4 regions of the Halopseudomonas sp. genome follow, and region 2 is predicted to be linked to each of the others. Evidence: predicted binding sites of a transcription regulator. Region 2 holds the regulator's gene; each other region holds the start of a gene.

Region 1 (3,965 bases), on a different contig from region 2:
ATACGGCGGGCGCTCGACCTGGTGTGGTCGAGCGCATTGGAACGGTGCGCGAATTGGAGTCGCCAATTGCGAGTATGCACCGAAGTGGTGCGCTCGTCATTGGCGCGGGAAGGGCGTATTGGTCAGGGTGCGCTGGCCGGTGGCGCAGGTACGTTCGGAGCAGTGGGCGCGGCAGGCGCGCGGGGTGCCTGATTGGCGCTATTGAGTCGGCCGGGCTGATTAAGCGAAGTGCGTTGCACATGCACGGTAATCGGACTGCTTGCGCCGATTTCCTTGCCGCGGGTATCGGTAATCACTGCTTCAATCTGGTGCGACCCCCGATCCAGGTTTGGCAGGGTCAGGTTGGCCTGGGTCTGGCCCGCGCCGGGCAGGGCTTGGGCGCCGAGGGTGCCGTCAACCCGTGCACGCAGCAAGGCGCCGCTGCGCAGTGGCGGATCAATGGCGACGCTGAGGGTGATATTGCCGTCGTTGGCGCGCACGGCGCTGTCGTTGGCGGGGCTGGTGATTTCCACCCGGCGGTAGCGGCTCTGAGTCGAGCTTGAGGTATCCGCCTGGCTGCTGTTCTGGTTGTACGAAGGAGTAGGTCGCGGAGGCTCCATCGAGTTGGGGGTGCTGACCTCAATGCGCTGGGCGTTGGGGGACGGCTTGTCCGAGTAGACGGTATTTCCGTCCGCATCCGTCCATGTGTAGATCTCGGCGCTGACACCTTGGCAGAAGATCAGTGCGCTGCAGAGGGCAAAGATAAGCGTGCGCGGCATTTTCGTACTCTCCTTGAGACATATGCGCATGCTGGCACCGTCGGCGAGGGCTGGCAACTACCCTGATCCGTATCTGCGACGGGCGTAAAAAAAGGGCGCCCGACTGGGCGCCCTTTTTGGGGTGACAGTTGCCTGTCTCTGGATCAGACGCTGTAGTACAGGTCGTATTCCAGCGGGTGAACGAAGGTGCGAACCTTGATTTCTTCGGCGCTCTTGAGCTCGATGTAAGCGTCGATGAATTCGTTGGTGAACACGTCGCCCTTGGTCAGGAACTCGCGGCCAGCGTCCAGGGACTCCAGCGCTTCCTTCAGGCTGCCGCAAACCTGCGGGATCTGTGCGGACTCTTCCGGCGGCAGATCGTACAGGTTCTTGTCGGCTGCATCGCCAGGGTGGATCTTGTTCTGGATACCGTCCAGACCCGCCATCAGCAGTGCTGCAAAGCACAGGTAGGGGTTGGCAGCCGGATCAGGGAAGCGAGCTTCGATGCGGCGTGCTTTCGGGCTGGAAACGTACGGAATACGGATCGAGGCAGAGCGGTTGCGGGCGGAGTAGGCCAGCATGACCGGTGCTTCGAAGCCCGGAACCAGACGCTTGTAGGAGTTGGTAGACGGGTTGGTGAACGCGTTCAGCGCCTTACCGTGCTTGATGATACCGCCGATGAAGTACAGGGCGGTGTCAGACAGGCCGGAGTAACCTTCGCCAGCGAAGGTGTTGGTGCCGTCCTTGGAGATGGACATGTGAACGTGCATACCGGAACCGTTGTCACCGTACAGCGGCTTCGGCATGAAGGTAGCAGTTTTGCCGAACGCGTCAGCAACGTTGTGTACGCAGTACTTCAGGGTCTGTACTTCGTCGGCTTTCTTCACCAGGGTGTTGAACAGTACGCCGATTTCGTTCTGGCCAGCAGTTGCCACTTCGTGGTGGTGAACTTCGATGGTCAGGCCCATTTCTTCCATGGCGTTACACATGGCAGTACGGATTTCGTGGTCGTGATCGACCGGCGGAACCGGGAAGTAACCACCTTTGACGCCCGGACGGTGGCCTTTGTTGCCAGTCTCGAAGTCGCCGTCAGTGTTCCAGGAAGCCTGTTCGGAGAAGATCTTGAACATGGAGCCGGAGATGTCGGACTTGAACTTCACTTCGTCGAATACGAAGAATTCCGGCTCCGGGCCAACGAATACGGTGTCACCGATACCGGTGGACTTCAGGTACTCTTCAGCGCGCTTGGCGATGCCGCGCGGGTCGCGCTCGTAGCCCTGCATGGTGGAGGGCTCGATGATGTCGCAGACGATGATCAGGGTCGGCTCTTCGGTGAACGGATCCAGAACCGCAGTGCTGTCATCGGGCATGAGGATCATGTCGGACGCTTCGATGCCTTTCCAGCCGGCAATCGAGGAGCCGTCGAACATCTTGCCGTCTTCGAAGAAGTCTTCGTTGACATCACGGGCCGGCATGGTGACGTGCTGCTGTTTGCCCTTGGTATCGGTGAAGCGCAGGTCTACCCACTTCACGTCATGCTCGTTGATCAGTTGCATCGCTTTCGACATGGTTTCCTCCAAAAGGAATCGTTTGCCAGACAGCCGGTCTGGCGCCTCAATATAACGTCCAGCGGTTGAGCCGCTGCTCGGTTGCATTACAAGTGAGCAAAAGGTGTGCCATTTCGGAGCATTGGCTGTAAGCCCCGTGTTTGGCGCCTCTTGCACTGAAACCTGGTGGTGCGCACCATTCTGGAGCACCTTGTTGGTGCAATGAACGATGTTTGTGCGCCAAGTTGGTGCATTGCCCGCCCGGCAGTTAGCCGAGCGCCGGGCGCCTGCTGCGCGTATAATGCAGCGCTTTGCGCACGATATGCCAGCCCCATGAAACTGATCATCAAATTTTTCCCGGAAATTACCATCAAGAGCCGCCAGGTTCGCAAGCGTTTCATTGCCCAATTGAAGGGCAATTTGAAAAAGGTGCTGTCGGCGGTCGATCCGCAAGCCCGGGTCAACGGCAACTGGGACAGTCTTGAAGTCAATCTGGGGCCTGACCCAGCGTTGCAGCAGCGCTGTATCGAGCGGTTGCGCAACACGCCGGGCATTTCGCATTGCTTCGAGGTGCACGAGTATCCGCTCGGCACCATCGATGAATTGATCGAACTCTGTGTGACCAACGTTGGCGAGCAGCTGCACGGCAAAACCTTCGCGGTGCGCTGCAAGCGCGTGGGCACTCATCCGTTCTCCTCGCAGGATGTCGCGATCAAAGTGGGTAGCGCACTCAACAGGCGCTGCGGCGCAGCGGGCGTGTCGCTGAAAGATCCTGAAGTGGAAGTGCACGTCGAGATCCGTGATCAGAAGATTTATCTGATCCAGGCGCGCCACGAGGGGATGGGTGGCTTCCCGCTGGGGACCATGGAGCCGGTGCTTAGTTTGCTGTCCGGTGGCTTTGACTCCACCGTGGCGAGTTATCAGATGCTCCAGCGGGGTCTGCTGCCGCACTTTGTATTCTTCAATCTGGGTGGCCGTGCCCATGAGCTGGGTGTGCGTCAGGTCGCCCATTATCTGTGGGAGCGTTACGCGACCAGTCATCGCCTGCGCTTTGTCAGTGTGCCGTTTGAGGGCGTCGTTGCCGAGATTCTGCAGAACGTCGAAAACAGCCAGATGGGCGTGGTGCTCAAGCGCATGATGCTGCGTGCGGCAGACCGCGTGGCCTATCGTCTGGGTATTGATGCGCTGGTTACCGGTGAGGCGATTGCCCAAGTTGCCAGCCAGACCCTGCCGAACCTGAGTGTGATCGACAAGGTTGCCGAGCGCCTGGTCATTCGCCCGCTGATTACCACCAGCAAGCTGGACATCATTGATGTTGCGCGGCGTATCGGCACGCTGGAGTTTTCCAGCAGCATGCCCGAGTACTGCGGGGTGATCTCCGTTAGTCCGGCGATTCGCACCACGGTGGCGCGGGTTGAGGCGGCCGAGGCCGAGTTCGATTTCGAGGTGCTGTCGCAGGCGGTTGAGAATGCCGTCTACAGCGAATGCAGCGAGCTGGGCGAAATGATGGAGGGCGGTTCGCCGGTCGAGATTGTCGAGCAGGCGCTGACGGGCCAGATCGTGATCGACATCCGCCACCCGGATGAACAGGAGCTGCGCCCGTTGCAGTTGGAGGGGGTGGAAGTGCAATCAATTCCTTTCTATACCCTTAACAGCCGCTTTGCCGAACTGGATCCGTCTC
Region 2 (3,965 bases):
CACGTCACGCAGCAACTCCGGAAAGCGTGCAAGGTCATTCGGCAGGTTGCGGGCATCAATGCTGATGGCGACTTCCGGCAGGCTGAAGTCGTTTTGTCGTGCCTGACGGGCCAGCTCAGGCAGCAAGCCAGCGGGTAGATTGTCGATGCAGTAAAAACCATTGTCTTCGAGCAGGTGCAGAGCGGTACTTTTGCCTGAACCGGAGCGGCCGCTGACGACAATCAGGCGCATGTCAGCCCCCGTCGCCGGCGCCGACCATGACGCGGTAGAGGGCATCCGCGTCGGGTGCTGCGCGCAGCGCGTCTCTCAGCTCGGCGTTGTCCAGCTTGCCGGCCAGCATCTTGAGAATCTGCAGGTGTTGTTCGGTGGCTTCCTGGGGGACCAGAAGTACAAAAATCAGGTCGACCGGTTGACCATCGAGCGCGTCGAAATCGATTTTGCCGTCCAGTTGCAACAGAGCTCCGATGGCCTGATGACAGTCTTCCAGACGACAGTGGGGAATAGCGATGCCGTTACCGAAACCAGTGGAGCCCAGACGTTCGCGGGCGATCAGGTTTTCGTAGATGGCGTCGGGATCCAGGTTGGTGTGCTGGGCAACCAGTTTGCCGATCAGCTCCAGCACACGTTTTTTGGATCCGCCCTGAACGCCAGCGAAAGTGCGTTCAGGGGTCAGGATGTGATCTATTTGCATGTTGATGCAGTGAGCGTCCGTTTATCGGTCGTGCGCGCCTTGCTGACGGTCGATGTGCTTTTCCTTGTGCTTGATCAGTTGGCGATCGAGCTTGTCGGTCAGCAGGTCAATGGCGGCATACATATCTGAGTGTTCTGCCAGGGCGACCACTTCACCACCGGCGATGTGCAGGGTGGCTTCGGCCTTCTGTCGGAGTTTCTCGACCTCCAGGGTGACCTGGACGTTGGTGATCTTGTCGAAATGCCGCTCCAGGCGGGACATTTTTTCGGTGACGTAGTCGCGCAGTGCGTCGGTGATATCGAGTTGGTGACCGCTAATGTTCAGTTGCATACGGCGTCTCCTGATTGGCTTGTTGTTGCTGGGTGACGACCTGTCACCCGGTATTGCCACTTGCTTGATCCCTGAACTGGATCTTCTGCGCTCAACAGCCCTGGCTCGGGGTGTTTCGGCAGGTACTAGACCAGTCTCTTGCGTTCGCTCGATGGCGCGATGTTGAGCGACTCGCGGTACTTTGCGATGGTCCGTCGGGCTACTTCGATGCCCTGTTCTTCAAGTAAACCAGCGATCTTGCTATCGCTCAATGGTTTCTTTGGGTTTTCTGCTGCGACCAGCTTTTTGATTAGCGCGCGGATGGCGGTAGACGAGAATTCTCCGCCTTCGGTGGTGCCAACATGGCTGGAAAAAAAGTATTTGAGCTCGAAAATGCCGCGCGGCGTGTGCATGTATTTCTGGGTAGTAACCCGCGAAATAGTCGACTCGTGCATGCCGACCGCTTCGGCGATGTCATGCAGCACCAGCGGCTTCATCGCCTCTTCGCCGTGCTCAAGGAAGCCGCGCTGGTGTTCGACGATCTGGGTGGCGACCTTCATCAGGGTCTCATTACGACTCTGCAGACTCTTGATGAACCAGCGCGCCTCTTGCAGGTTGTTGCGCAGGTAGGTGTTGTCGTCACTGGAGTCGGCACGGCGAACCATTGAGGCGTAGTGGCCGTTGACGCGAACCTTCGGAACCGCTTCCTGGTTCAGCTCTACCAGCCAGCGGTTGGCGTCGCGACGGACGATCACGTCCGGGATGACATATTCCGGTTCGCCCGAGGCGATCTCGGATCCCGGACGGGGGTTGAGCGTCTGAATCAGCGCAACGACGTCGCGAAGCTGGTCTTCCTTCAGCTTGCTGCGGCGCATCAACTGGGTGAAGTCGCGGCTGCCGAGCAGTTCCAGATGGTCACGAACCACACGGGTCGCCTGCTCCAGCATCGGGGTGTTTTCGGGTAGTTGGCGGATCTGCAGCAGCAAGCACTCGCGCAGGTCGCGTGCTGCAACACCAACCGGCTCGAATTGCTGGATGCGGTGCAGCACCATCTCCACCTCGTCGAGTTCTACTTCCAGCTCGGCCGGCAGGGAGGAAAGGATGTCTTCCAGCGATTCTTCGAGATAACCATCGGCATTGATGCCATCGATCAGGGCGGTGGCGATCTGATAGTCGGTTTCAGACATTGGCAGCAGGTTCAGCTGCCACTCCAGATGGCTTTGCAGCGTTTCGCCAGTGCCGGTACGTGAGGTGTAGTCCCAATCCTCGTCGTCTTGGCTGGGAAGGGAGCTGGCCGATGTCTGATAGACGTCTTCCCACTGGGTATCGACGGGCAACTCGTTAGGGATCTGCTCGTTCCAGTTGCCGTCTTGGTCGTTCTGGCCGTGCTGCTCAATGGAGTCGAGGGAAACGGGTTCGGGCATCGTGACTGCAGGTGCGTCGTCATCGCCGCTATCCTGCGCACTGCTGCCAAAGTCGTCGTCGCCGTCGTCTGCCATTTCCAGCATCGGATTGGCTTCCAGTGCTTCTTGCACCTCCTGCTGGAGGTCAAGGCTGGATAGCTGAAGCAGTCTGATGGCTTGCTGCAGCTGCGGTGTCATCGTCAGCTGCTGCCCCATCTTGAGGACGAGCGATGGTTTCATTGTGTCGCGTATTACCTTGTGCGCTTGGTCAAACCCTGTGCCGGACGGGGGCCGGACTCGTTCCCCGCTAGCATGCCTGAGTTGCGGGTGCTTTTATAGCCGGAAGGCATGACCGAGGTACACATCTTTTACTGTCTGGTCGGCCAGTACGGTCTCTGCGTCACCTTCGGCGATGATGTGGCCGTCGTTGACAATGTAGGCCTTGTCGCAGATATCCAGGGTTTCGCGGACGTTGTGGTCGGTGATCAGTACGCCGATACCCTTGTCCTTCAAATGCTGGATGATCTGCTTGATATCGTTCACAGAGATGGGGTCTACCCCGGCAAAAGGTTCGTCCAGCAGAATGAAGCTGGGGTCGGTGGCCAGGGCCCGGGCAATCTCGGCCCGACGTCGTTCACCACCGGACAGGCTCATGCCGAGGCTGTCGCTGAGATGGTGAATATGAAATTCACGCAGCAGCGATTCGAGCTTACCCTCGCGCGCCTGACGGTTCAGATCTTTTCGCGTTTCCAGAATCGCCATGATGTTTTCGGCGACCGTCAGCTTGCGGAAGATCGACGCCTCTTGTGGGAGGTAGCCGATACCTTCGCGAGCTCGACCGTGCATGGGCAGGCGGGTGACGTCTTTGCCGTTGACGGTGACCTGGCCTTCGTCGGCTTTGACCAGGCCTACAATCATGTAGAAGCAGGTGGTCTTGCCCGCACCGTTGGGCCCGAGCAGGCCGACGACTTGTCCGCTGTCAATCGATACGGACACATCTCGCACAACCTTGCGCGACTTGTAGGCCTTTGCGAGGTGCCGGGCTTGCAGTGTGGTCATGGTGCGGACGGCTCTTCGCTGGGTGTCTCAGTGCTGCGGCTGCGCGGCTGGATGACAATCTCGATACGTCCGCCGCCGTTGCTGTTGCTGGCACCGCTGCTGCTATTGCCGGCATCAACCACCTGACGCTGGATATCGTAGCTGACATGTTCGCCCTGAAAGGTATTGCCGGACTGCTCAAGGAACGCGTTCTTGATCAGCACAATGGTCTCGCGATCAGCGTGATACTCGATTGTCTCAGCGCGGGCCTTGACCGGTGGCTTGTTGGCTTCAGGGGTTTGCTGATAGGTGGCTGGGCCGCCCTGGGTCACCATGGTATTCAGTTCGCCATTGGCGTTGGTGGTCAGCGTGACGCGGGAGCCGGTAAGGCGCAGGCTGCCTTGGGTGATGACCACGTTGCCGGTGTAGACGGCGGTGTTGCGCTTGTCGTCCAGCGTCGCGCCATTGGCTTGAATGCGGATGGGTTGACTGCTGTCACTGGGCAGTGCCACAACGTGGCTCAG
Region 3 (3,965 bases), on a different contig from region 2:
CGCAGCTGCTGGAACCAGTCGCTCACGCGTTGCTGCTCGCTGGCGTTCAGGGGCTCGACTTGAATGTCCTGACCCTGACGGTAGGCATAGCGTGCGCTACGTCCTCCGTCCACGTACCAGAGGCTGCTGCCGTAGCTGTCGGGGAAGTCCTGCAAGGCATTGCGCACGGTATCGGTCAGCGCGGCTGGGGTTGGCGTCGATTGCGCAAGCAGACCGCCAGCGCGCGCGAGGCCGCGGGTGCTCTGTTCCATCAGGCGGTGATGGGCGTTGATGCGGTCGAGATTGGCATAGAAGGTGTCGGTTATCTGCTGTTCGCGCAGTTTGCCCATCGCATTCTCGGCAAACTCCAGGTTCAGGCTGGCGATCAACCAACTGCCGACCAGAAACAGGCCGACCAGCAGGCTGAGAAGAACCATGATTGCGCGTTTGACTGGCAGCATTCCCATTACCTGAGGACGATCAGCGGTTGTTGATATGCTGCTGCAGGGCGCTGCGCGCGCTGATCAGCTGCTCGTTGCTGAGTTGGCCTGACAGCTGTTCAACGTAGCGTCGGCCACGGGACTCTCCATTGACCAGCGCCAGGCTGAGCCAGAAGTAAGCCTGCTCCAGATCCTGTGGGCCGCCATCGCCTTGCATGTAATCCAGCCCCAGACGGTATTGAGCTTCGGCTGAGTCGCGTTCTGCAGCTTCGCTCAGCCAGTGGCGCGCGGAGGCCGTGTTGGGATGGCTGCGAGCCAGTTGCAGCATCGACGGTACGTGGTCAGCCAGCGCTGCGTGGCGCAGTTGACCTTCGGCTTTGTCTGGGCTGACGGCGGTGCCGGTGCCGTTCAGATACGCCTTTGCCAACTGATAGCGTGCGCCGGGCTGGCCGCTGTTGGCCGCTTTTTGCAACCAGGCGAAGGCTTCTCTGTCCGCTTCACTGCTGCGTTGCTGCTGCAGCAGATCCGCTAGCAGCAGTTGGCCTGCGGTGTTGCCCTGTTCGGCTGAGGCGCGGGCCCAGCGCAATGCCGTGCCATTTTGGCCGGAGCTCTCGGCAATGCTCGCCAGATGATGCTGGGCTTTGGCGTCGCCGGCTTCGGCTGCGGGGGTGCAGGCGCTGGTTGCCTGGCTGTAATTGCGAATCGCGAACAGGAGGTAGCAGTTTTCCTGCTGGCTGGTCGCTGTGCCACTGCCTGCGCTTTGCGTTGTTTGCGTTGTTTGCGTTGTGCTGGGTTGCGGTACCCGATCGGCAAAGTCGCTGACCTGCTGTGGGCAGGAGAACTGATAGCCTGCGCGCAGACGCTGGAGGTTGGCCCGGGTCGCCTGTTGAGCCTGATAGCGCTGTCCGATGGCTTGGCAGCGACTGTCGCGTTCTTCACGTACCAGTGGAAGGTAGTCGGCGTAATCCGTGTCGTCCGCGTGTGCATCGAGATAGCGGGTCAGGGGGTCGATGTACTGCTGCGCGAACAGGGCTTCAACTTCAGCGTGACGCTCCTCAGCGGCCGGGTCGCCGGTCAGTCTGGCAGCGAGGTCGGCCAGGCGTTGGCTCTGGGTTTTGATCATTTCACCCGAACGGCTAAGCAAGCTGTCGGGTTGAGAAAGGCTTTGGCATCCGGTGAGGGTGATGCTCAGTCCCAGTAGCAGAGCGATGTGCGCGCGCATGATACCTCTCGGGTTGCGGCCAGTCGGACGACTCTGGCCACGGTGGCAATGGATGGCGAAGCTCGGTCGGCGGCGATGCCCTTGTCGAGTTCTGAGTATGGCCTTCCGTTGCCTTGATAGCGCGAAGCAGTTTATCAGAAGGCACGCATGGCCTGTGCAGCGCTTGGTTACACGTAAACGTCCTTAGGTAGACCTGATCCGGCCCGCCTTGTTCCGAAATTGGAACGCTTCTTGCGTAGACCCCGGTACAACGCAACATTGCGTCAAATATTTGATCTGGGGACCTTTTCGCCAATGGCTGTTGATCGCGCACAAGTGATGGGAAATATGCGGACCAATCTGGCCGGTCTGCGCCACGGCAGTCTGGGTATCCCGATTCTGCTGCTGGTGATGCTCGGCATGATGATGCTGCCGATCCCGCCGTTCCTGCTGGACGTGCTGTTCACCTTCAACATTGCGCTGTCGCTGGTGGTTCTGCTGGTCGGTGCCTATGCGCTGCGGCCGCTCGACTTTGCGGTGTTCCCGACGATCCTGCTGGTCGCTACTCTGCTGCGTCTTGCTCTGAACGTTGCCTCAACCCGCGTGGTTCTGCTCTACGGCCACGAGGGCGGTGATGCCGCCGGCAAGGTTATTCAGGCCTTTGGTGAGGTGGTGATCGGCGGTAACTACGTTGTCGGTCTGGTGGTGTTTGCGATCCTGATGATCATCAACTTTGTGGTGGTCACCAAGGGCGCGGGGCGCATCTCGGAAGTCAGTGCGCGTTTCACCCTGGATGCGATGCCCGGCAAGCAGATGGCGATCGACGCCGATTTGAACTCCGGACTGATCGATCAGGATCAGGCCAAGGCTCGTCGTCAGGAAGTCGCTCAGGAAGCCGAGTTCTACGGCTCGATGGATGGTGCAAGCAAATTCGTCCGTGGTGACGCGGTTGCTGGCCTGCTGATTCTGTTCATCAACGTGATTGGTGGTCTGGCCATCGGTATGGCGCAGCATGGCCTGCCGTTCGCCGAGGCTGGCCGCATCTATGTGCTGCTGACCATCGGTGACGGTCTGGTTGCCCAGATTCCGTCGCTGCTGCTGTCGACTGCGGCGGCGATCATGGTTACCCGGGTGTCTACCTCGGAGGACATGGGCGCGCAGGTACAGCGTCAAATGTTTGCCTCACCGAAGGCACTGGCAGTAGCGGCGGCGATCCTGATTGTCATGGGTCTGATTCCCGGCATGCCGCACTTTTCCTTCCTCAGTCTGGGGGCGATTGCCGCCGGCGGGGCCTATTTCATCGCCAAGCACCAGCAGGCCAAAGCGGAAGAGAAACAGGTGGAAGAGCGCCAGCAGGCGCAGGTGCCGGCCGTTCAGGCGCCAGAAACCCGTGAACTGGGCTGGGATGACGTGACGCCGGTTGACATGGTCGGGCTGGAAGTCGGTTATCGGCTGATTCCGTTGGTGGATCGTAACCAGGGTGGGCAGCTCTTGGCGCGCATCAAGGGCGTGCGCAAGAAACTCTCGCAGGATTTGGGTTTCCTGATGCCGTCTGTACATATTCGCGACAACCTCGATCTGGCGCCCAACGCCTATCGTTTGACGTTGATGGGAGTAGGGGTGGCGGAGGCCGAGATTTACCCTGATCGGGAGCTGGCGATTAACCCGGGTCAGGTATTTGGCGAGGTCAAGGGTATACCGGGCAAGGACCCGGCGTTTGGTCTGGATGCAGTCTGGATCGAACAGAACCAGAAGGATCAGGCGCAGTCACTCGGCTATACCGTGGTGGACGCCAGTACCGTGGTCGCCACCCACATCAATCAGATTCTCTTCAAGCATGCTCACGAACTTATCGGCCATGAGGAAGTGCAGCAGCTGATGCAGGTGCTGGCCAAGGCCTCGCCGAAGCTGGCCGAGGAGCTGGTGCCGGGCCTTATCTCACTCTCCAATTTGCTCAAGGTGCTGCAGGGCTTGCTGCAGGAGCAGGTGCCGGTACGTGACATTCGGACCATTGCCGAGGCGATCGCCAACAACTCCAACAAGAGTCAAGATACCGGCGCGTTGATCGGCGCGGTGCGGGTCGCGCTGAGTCGCTCAATCGTGCAAAGCATTGTGGGGCTTGACTCTCAGCTGCCTGTGATCACCTTGGAACCAAGGTTGGAACAGATGTTGCTACAGAGTCTGCAGAAGGCAGGTCAGGGCGCAGACGACGGTATGTTGCTTGAGCCCGGCATGGCCGAGAAGTTGCAGCGCTCGCTGGCCGAAGCAGTACAGCGGCAGGAAGTGCAGGGCAAGCCGGCAATATTGCTGGTAGCGGGGCCGATTCGGATGATGATGGCCAAGTT
Region 4 (3,965 bases), on a different contig from region 2:
TGCATCCAGTGGTGCGCGGAGTAGCACACATCCGCGGTGGCACTCTGCCGATTCTTGACCTTAACCGGGCGACCGGTGGCCCCGGCCTTGATGATCTTGAGACTGCCTTCGTCATTATCACCGAGTACAACTACAAGGTTCAGGGTTTTCTCGTGCGTTCGGTAGAGCGCATCGTGAATATGAACTGGTCCGAGATCCATCCGCCGCCAAAGGGCACGGGCCGCGAGCATTACCTCACGGCAGTGACCCGGGTCGATAACCAAATGGTAGAAATCATCGACGTCGAGAAGGTCTTGGCGGAGGTGGTTCCGGCTAACGAGAAAGTCTCCGAGGGTGTGGTTGATGCCGGTACCCAGGCCGAGGCAGTTTCGCGGCGAGTGCTCATCGTCGATGACTCATCCATTGCTCGCAAGCAGGTCATGCGCTGTCTTCAAGAGATTGGTGTCGAGATTGTCGCGCTGAACGACGGTCGTCAGGCTCTTGACTGGCTCAAGGCGCGGGCAGATGAAGGTGAAGATGTCAGTGAGTCTCTGTTGATGATGATCTCGGATATCGAGATGCCAGAGATGGATGGCTATACCTTGACTGCCGAGGTTCGTAATGACCCGCGTCTGAACAAGTTGCACATCATGCTGCACACCTCGCTGTCCGGGGTGTTCAACCAGGCGATGGTCAAGAAGGTCGGGGCGGACGATTTCCTGGCCAAGTTCAAGCCGGACGACCTGGCTCAGCGGGTGATCGCGCGGTTGCACTCCCTGCGCGGCGATGCCGATGGGCAGGCCTAGCAACATGGATTCAATTGAGACAAGGCAGGCTTCGTGACATTGGCGAATCAGGATTTTCAGCTGTTCCGGGACTTTCTGGAAAAGGCGTGCGGCATTGTGTTGGGGGACAACAAGCAGTATCTGGTGTCTAGCCGACTGAACCGCCTGCTCGAGCAGGAAGGTATCGCGAATCTCGGGGAGTTGGTCAAACGAATCCAGTCGCAGCCGCGCGGCGGTCTGCGTGAGTCTGTCATTGATGCGATGACGACCAACGAGACTCTCTGGTTCAGGGACGTCTATCCGTTCGACGTGCTTAAAAACAGGTTGATTCCGGAGTTCATCAAGAACTCGCCCGGCCAGCGTCTGCGGATTTGGTCAGCGGCCTGTTCGTCTGGTCAGGAACCTTACTCGCTGAGTATGGCGATTGATGAGTTTGAGCGAAGCAATCTGGGGCAGTTGCGCGGTGGCGCTCAAATCGTTGCGACTGACCTCTCGGGCGGCATCCTCAATGCGGCCAAGAGCGCTGAGTACGACAGCCTGTCTGTCGCGCGAGGGCTTTCTCAGGACCGATTGGCGCGCTATTTCGACCAGTTAGGTCCGGGGCGTTGGGCGGTCAAGCCGGCAATTCGCAATCGGGTTGAGTTTCGGGCGATGAACCTGCTCGACAGCTACTCGATGCTGGGCAAGTTTGACTTCGTGTTCTGCCGTAACGTGTTGATCTACTTCTCCGCCGATGTGAAGAAGGACATCCTGCGTCGTATCCATGCCACGCTGAAGCCCGGCGGATATCTGATGCTGGGTGCCTCTGAAGCGCTCAACGGCCTGCCTGAGCTGTATCAAATGGTTCAGTGCAGCCCCGGGATCGTTTACAAGGCGCGTTAGCCCTCGCTGTTTACTGTCTACTCCTACCTCGGAAGCCGGCATTTTATTGCCGGCTTTTCTTTTGCCGCTTTTCGCCGGAACGGTTCTGCTCTTGCCGTTTCACGGTAATGCATTGCCGCTTTTCTGACGCCGTTTCGTTTAAGTTGCTGAAAATAAATAAAAAATAATATTGGCACGCTGATTGCTTTGTTGCCTGCAGTGACGTTTTTTGGTCGACGGGCCGAAACGAGGAAGATGGCAATGAGTATCAACTTTGACAGTGCGCTGGGGTTGCATGAAGAGGCGCTGAGATTCCGCTCTCAACGCGCCGAGGTGTTGGCGAACAATATTGCCAATGCAGAGACCCCAAATTACAAAGCGCGAGATCTGGATTTCAATGCAGTGCTGGCGGCCCAGCAGGGCGTTGGCCTGGCTGGCGACGGCCAGAGCATGGCGGTTGCGCAGACGGATTCGGGGCACATGGCACTCGAGAGCCTGGTTGATCAGATGGCGGGTCTGCGCTATCGCAACCAGTTGCAGCCTTCGGTTGACGGTAACACCGTCGACTCTGAAGTCGAGAAGGCCGCATATGCTCAGAATGCGATCGATTTTCAGGCCAGCTTCACCTTCCTTAACGGCAAATTCAAAGGGCTGATGACAGCCATCCGGGGAGACTGATCATGTCGCTCGATAAAGTGTTTGATATCGCCGGCTCTGGTATGAGCGCACAGTCGCTGCGCCTCAATACGGTCGCCAGCAACATTGCCAATGCCGATACCGTTTCCAGCAGCGTTGATCAGACCTACCGCGCTCGGAATCCGGTATTTGCCACCATCTTCAATAGTCAGCAGGCCACTGGTGGCTCGTTGTTCAGCCCTGATCAGCAGGCCGGTGATGGTGTTGCGGTGTTGGGGATTGTTGAATCTGACGCCAGTCTGGAGCCGCGCTACGAGCCGGATCACCCGATGGCCAATGAAGACGGTTATGTGTATTACCCGAATGTGAACGTGGTAGAGGAAATGGCCAACATGATGTCCGCGTCTCGGTCTTATCAGACCAACGTGGAGGTGATGAATACCGCCAAGACCATGCTGCAGCGCGTTCTGACGCTGGGTCAGTGAACGGAGACAAATAGACCATGAGCATCAGCAGTGTTTCCTCAGGTACGTCAGTACTGGATCAGTATCAGCTCGATTCGGACCGCTTTGCGACTGGCGGTGAGCTTGGCAAGGATCAGTTCCTGCAACTTCTGGTTGCGCAGATGAACAACCAGGACCCGCTGTCTCCGCAGGAGAATGGCGAGTTTATCGCTCAGCTTGCGCAGTTCAGTACCGTAGAGGGCATCGACAACCTCAATGGTTCCATGGAGTCGCTGTTGAGTGGCTACCAATCGTCTCAGGCGCTGCAGGCCTCATCGATGGTTGGTCGCACGGTGATTGTGCCGACCGATCAGGCCGTGGTCGACACCTCGGCGGGGCTGGATGGTCAGCTGGCGTTGAGCAGCAGTAGCAGCAACGTCTTCGTCAAGGTCTACGACGAATCAGGCAGCCTGGTTGATACCGTCAACCTGGGCGCGCTTGAGGCGGGCGTGCACGACTTTACCTGGGATGGTACTGACGGTGGCGGCAATCTCATGCCGCCCGGCGTTTACACCTTTGAGGCAATGGCGACCATCAACGGTACCAATACTCAGATGGCGACGCTGTTGCCTGCGAACGTTGATAGCGTTTCGCTCGGTGCTGGCAGCGGTGGCGAGATGCTTCTCAATGTGGCCGGGCTGGGTAGCATCAGCTTGTCCAATGTTTACGCAATTCAATAAATGTCGTCCGAACTAGAGTAGGCGAGGAGATAGAACCATGTCTTTCAATATTGGCTTGAGTGGTATCCGGGCGGCGGCTTCCGATCTGAACATTACCGGTAACAACATTGCCAACGCCGGTACTGTTGGCTTCAAGAGCTCGCGCGCGGAGTTTGCAGACGTCTATGCGGCATCTGTGCTGGGTTCTGGCAGCTATGCAACCGGTAGCGGCGTGGCCTTGGCCAATGCTGCGCAGTTGTTCAATCAGGGCAACATCAGCTTTACCGAGAACAGCCTGGATCTGGCTATCAATGGCAACGGATTCTTTGTGACCAGTAACAACGGTGCGCTCAGCTACACCCGCGCCGGTTATTTCGGTACCGATGCCAACGGTTTCATCGTCAACAACACCGGTGAGAATCTGCAGGGTTTCGGCGTTAACGCGGTGACTGGTCAGATCAATCAGGGCGTGCAGACCAATCTGCGGGTAGATACTCGTTCGGCTGATCCGAACGAAACCAGCGAGGTGACGACGACGCTGA

The links. The regulator sigma-54, encoded in region 2, starts transcription at its own class of promoters, with help from an activator protein. The targets are predictions, from matches to a motif close to ANTGGCATNNANNTTGCTNT.
Region 1: the regulator sigma-54 is predicted to act here: its motif matches at 2,399-2,418, upstream of glnA (glutamate--ammonia ligase).
Region 3: the regulator sigma-54 is predicted to act here: its motif matches at 1,860-1,879, upstream of flhA (flagellar biosynthesis protein FlhA).
Region 4: the regulator sigma-54 is predicted to act here: its motif matches at 1,815-1,834, upstream of flgB (flagellar basal body rod protein FlgB).

The regions. Positions count from the first base shown of each region.
Region 1 covers NZ_JAYPMU010000014.1:90,497-94,461, forward strand. The annotation lists gene AAFM31_RS12100 (DUF4124 domain-containing protein) at 123-758, opposite strand; gene glnA (glutamate--ammonia ligase) at 902-2,305, opposite strand; gene thiI (tRNA uracil 4-sulfurtransferase ThiI) at 2,618-3,965, shown strand, end outside.
Region 2 covers NZ_JAYPMU010000008.1:24,128-28,092, reverse strand. The annotation lists gene rapZ (RNase adapter RapZ) at 1-231, opposite strand, end outside; gene ptsN (PTS IIA-like nitrogen regulatory protein PtsN) at 233-691, opposite strand; gene hpf (ribosome hibernation-promoting factor, HPF/YfiA family) at 713-1,021, opposite strand; gene AAFM31_RS07940 (RNA polymerase factor sigma-54) at 1,147-2,643, opposite strand; gene lptB (LPS export ABC transporter ATP-binding protein) at 2,737-3,462, opposite strand; gene lptA (lipopolysaccharide transport periplasmic protein LptA) at 3,459-3,953, opposite strand.
Region 3 covers NZ_JAYPMU010000001.1:326,672-330,636, reverse strand. The annotation lists gene AAFM31_RS01495 (EAL domain-containing protein) at 1-440, opposite strand, end outside; gene AAFM31_RS01490 (tetratricopeptide repeat protein) at 460-1,641, opposite strand; gene flhA (flagellar biosynthesis protein FlhA) at 1,936-3,965, shown strand, end outside.
Region 4 covers NZ_JAYPMU010000030.1:19,866-23,830, reverse strand. The annotation lists gene AAFM31_RS16215 (chemotaxis protein CheV) at 1-785, shown strand, start outside; gene AAFM31_RS16210 (protein-glutamate O-methyltransferase CheR) at 819-1,646, shown strand; gene flgB (flagellar basal body rod protein FlgB) at 1,887-2,303, shown strand; gene flgC (flagellar basal body rod protein FlgC) at 2,306-2,746, shown strand; gene flgD (flagellar hook assembly protein FlgD) at 2,764-3,444, shown strand; gene AAFM31_RS16190 (flagellar hook protein FlgE) at 3,482-3,965, shown strand, end outside.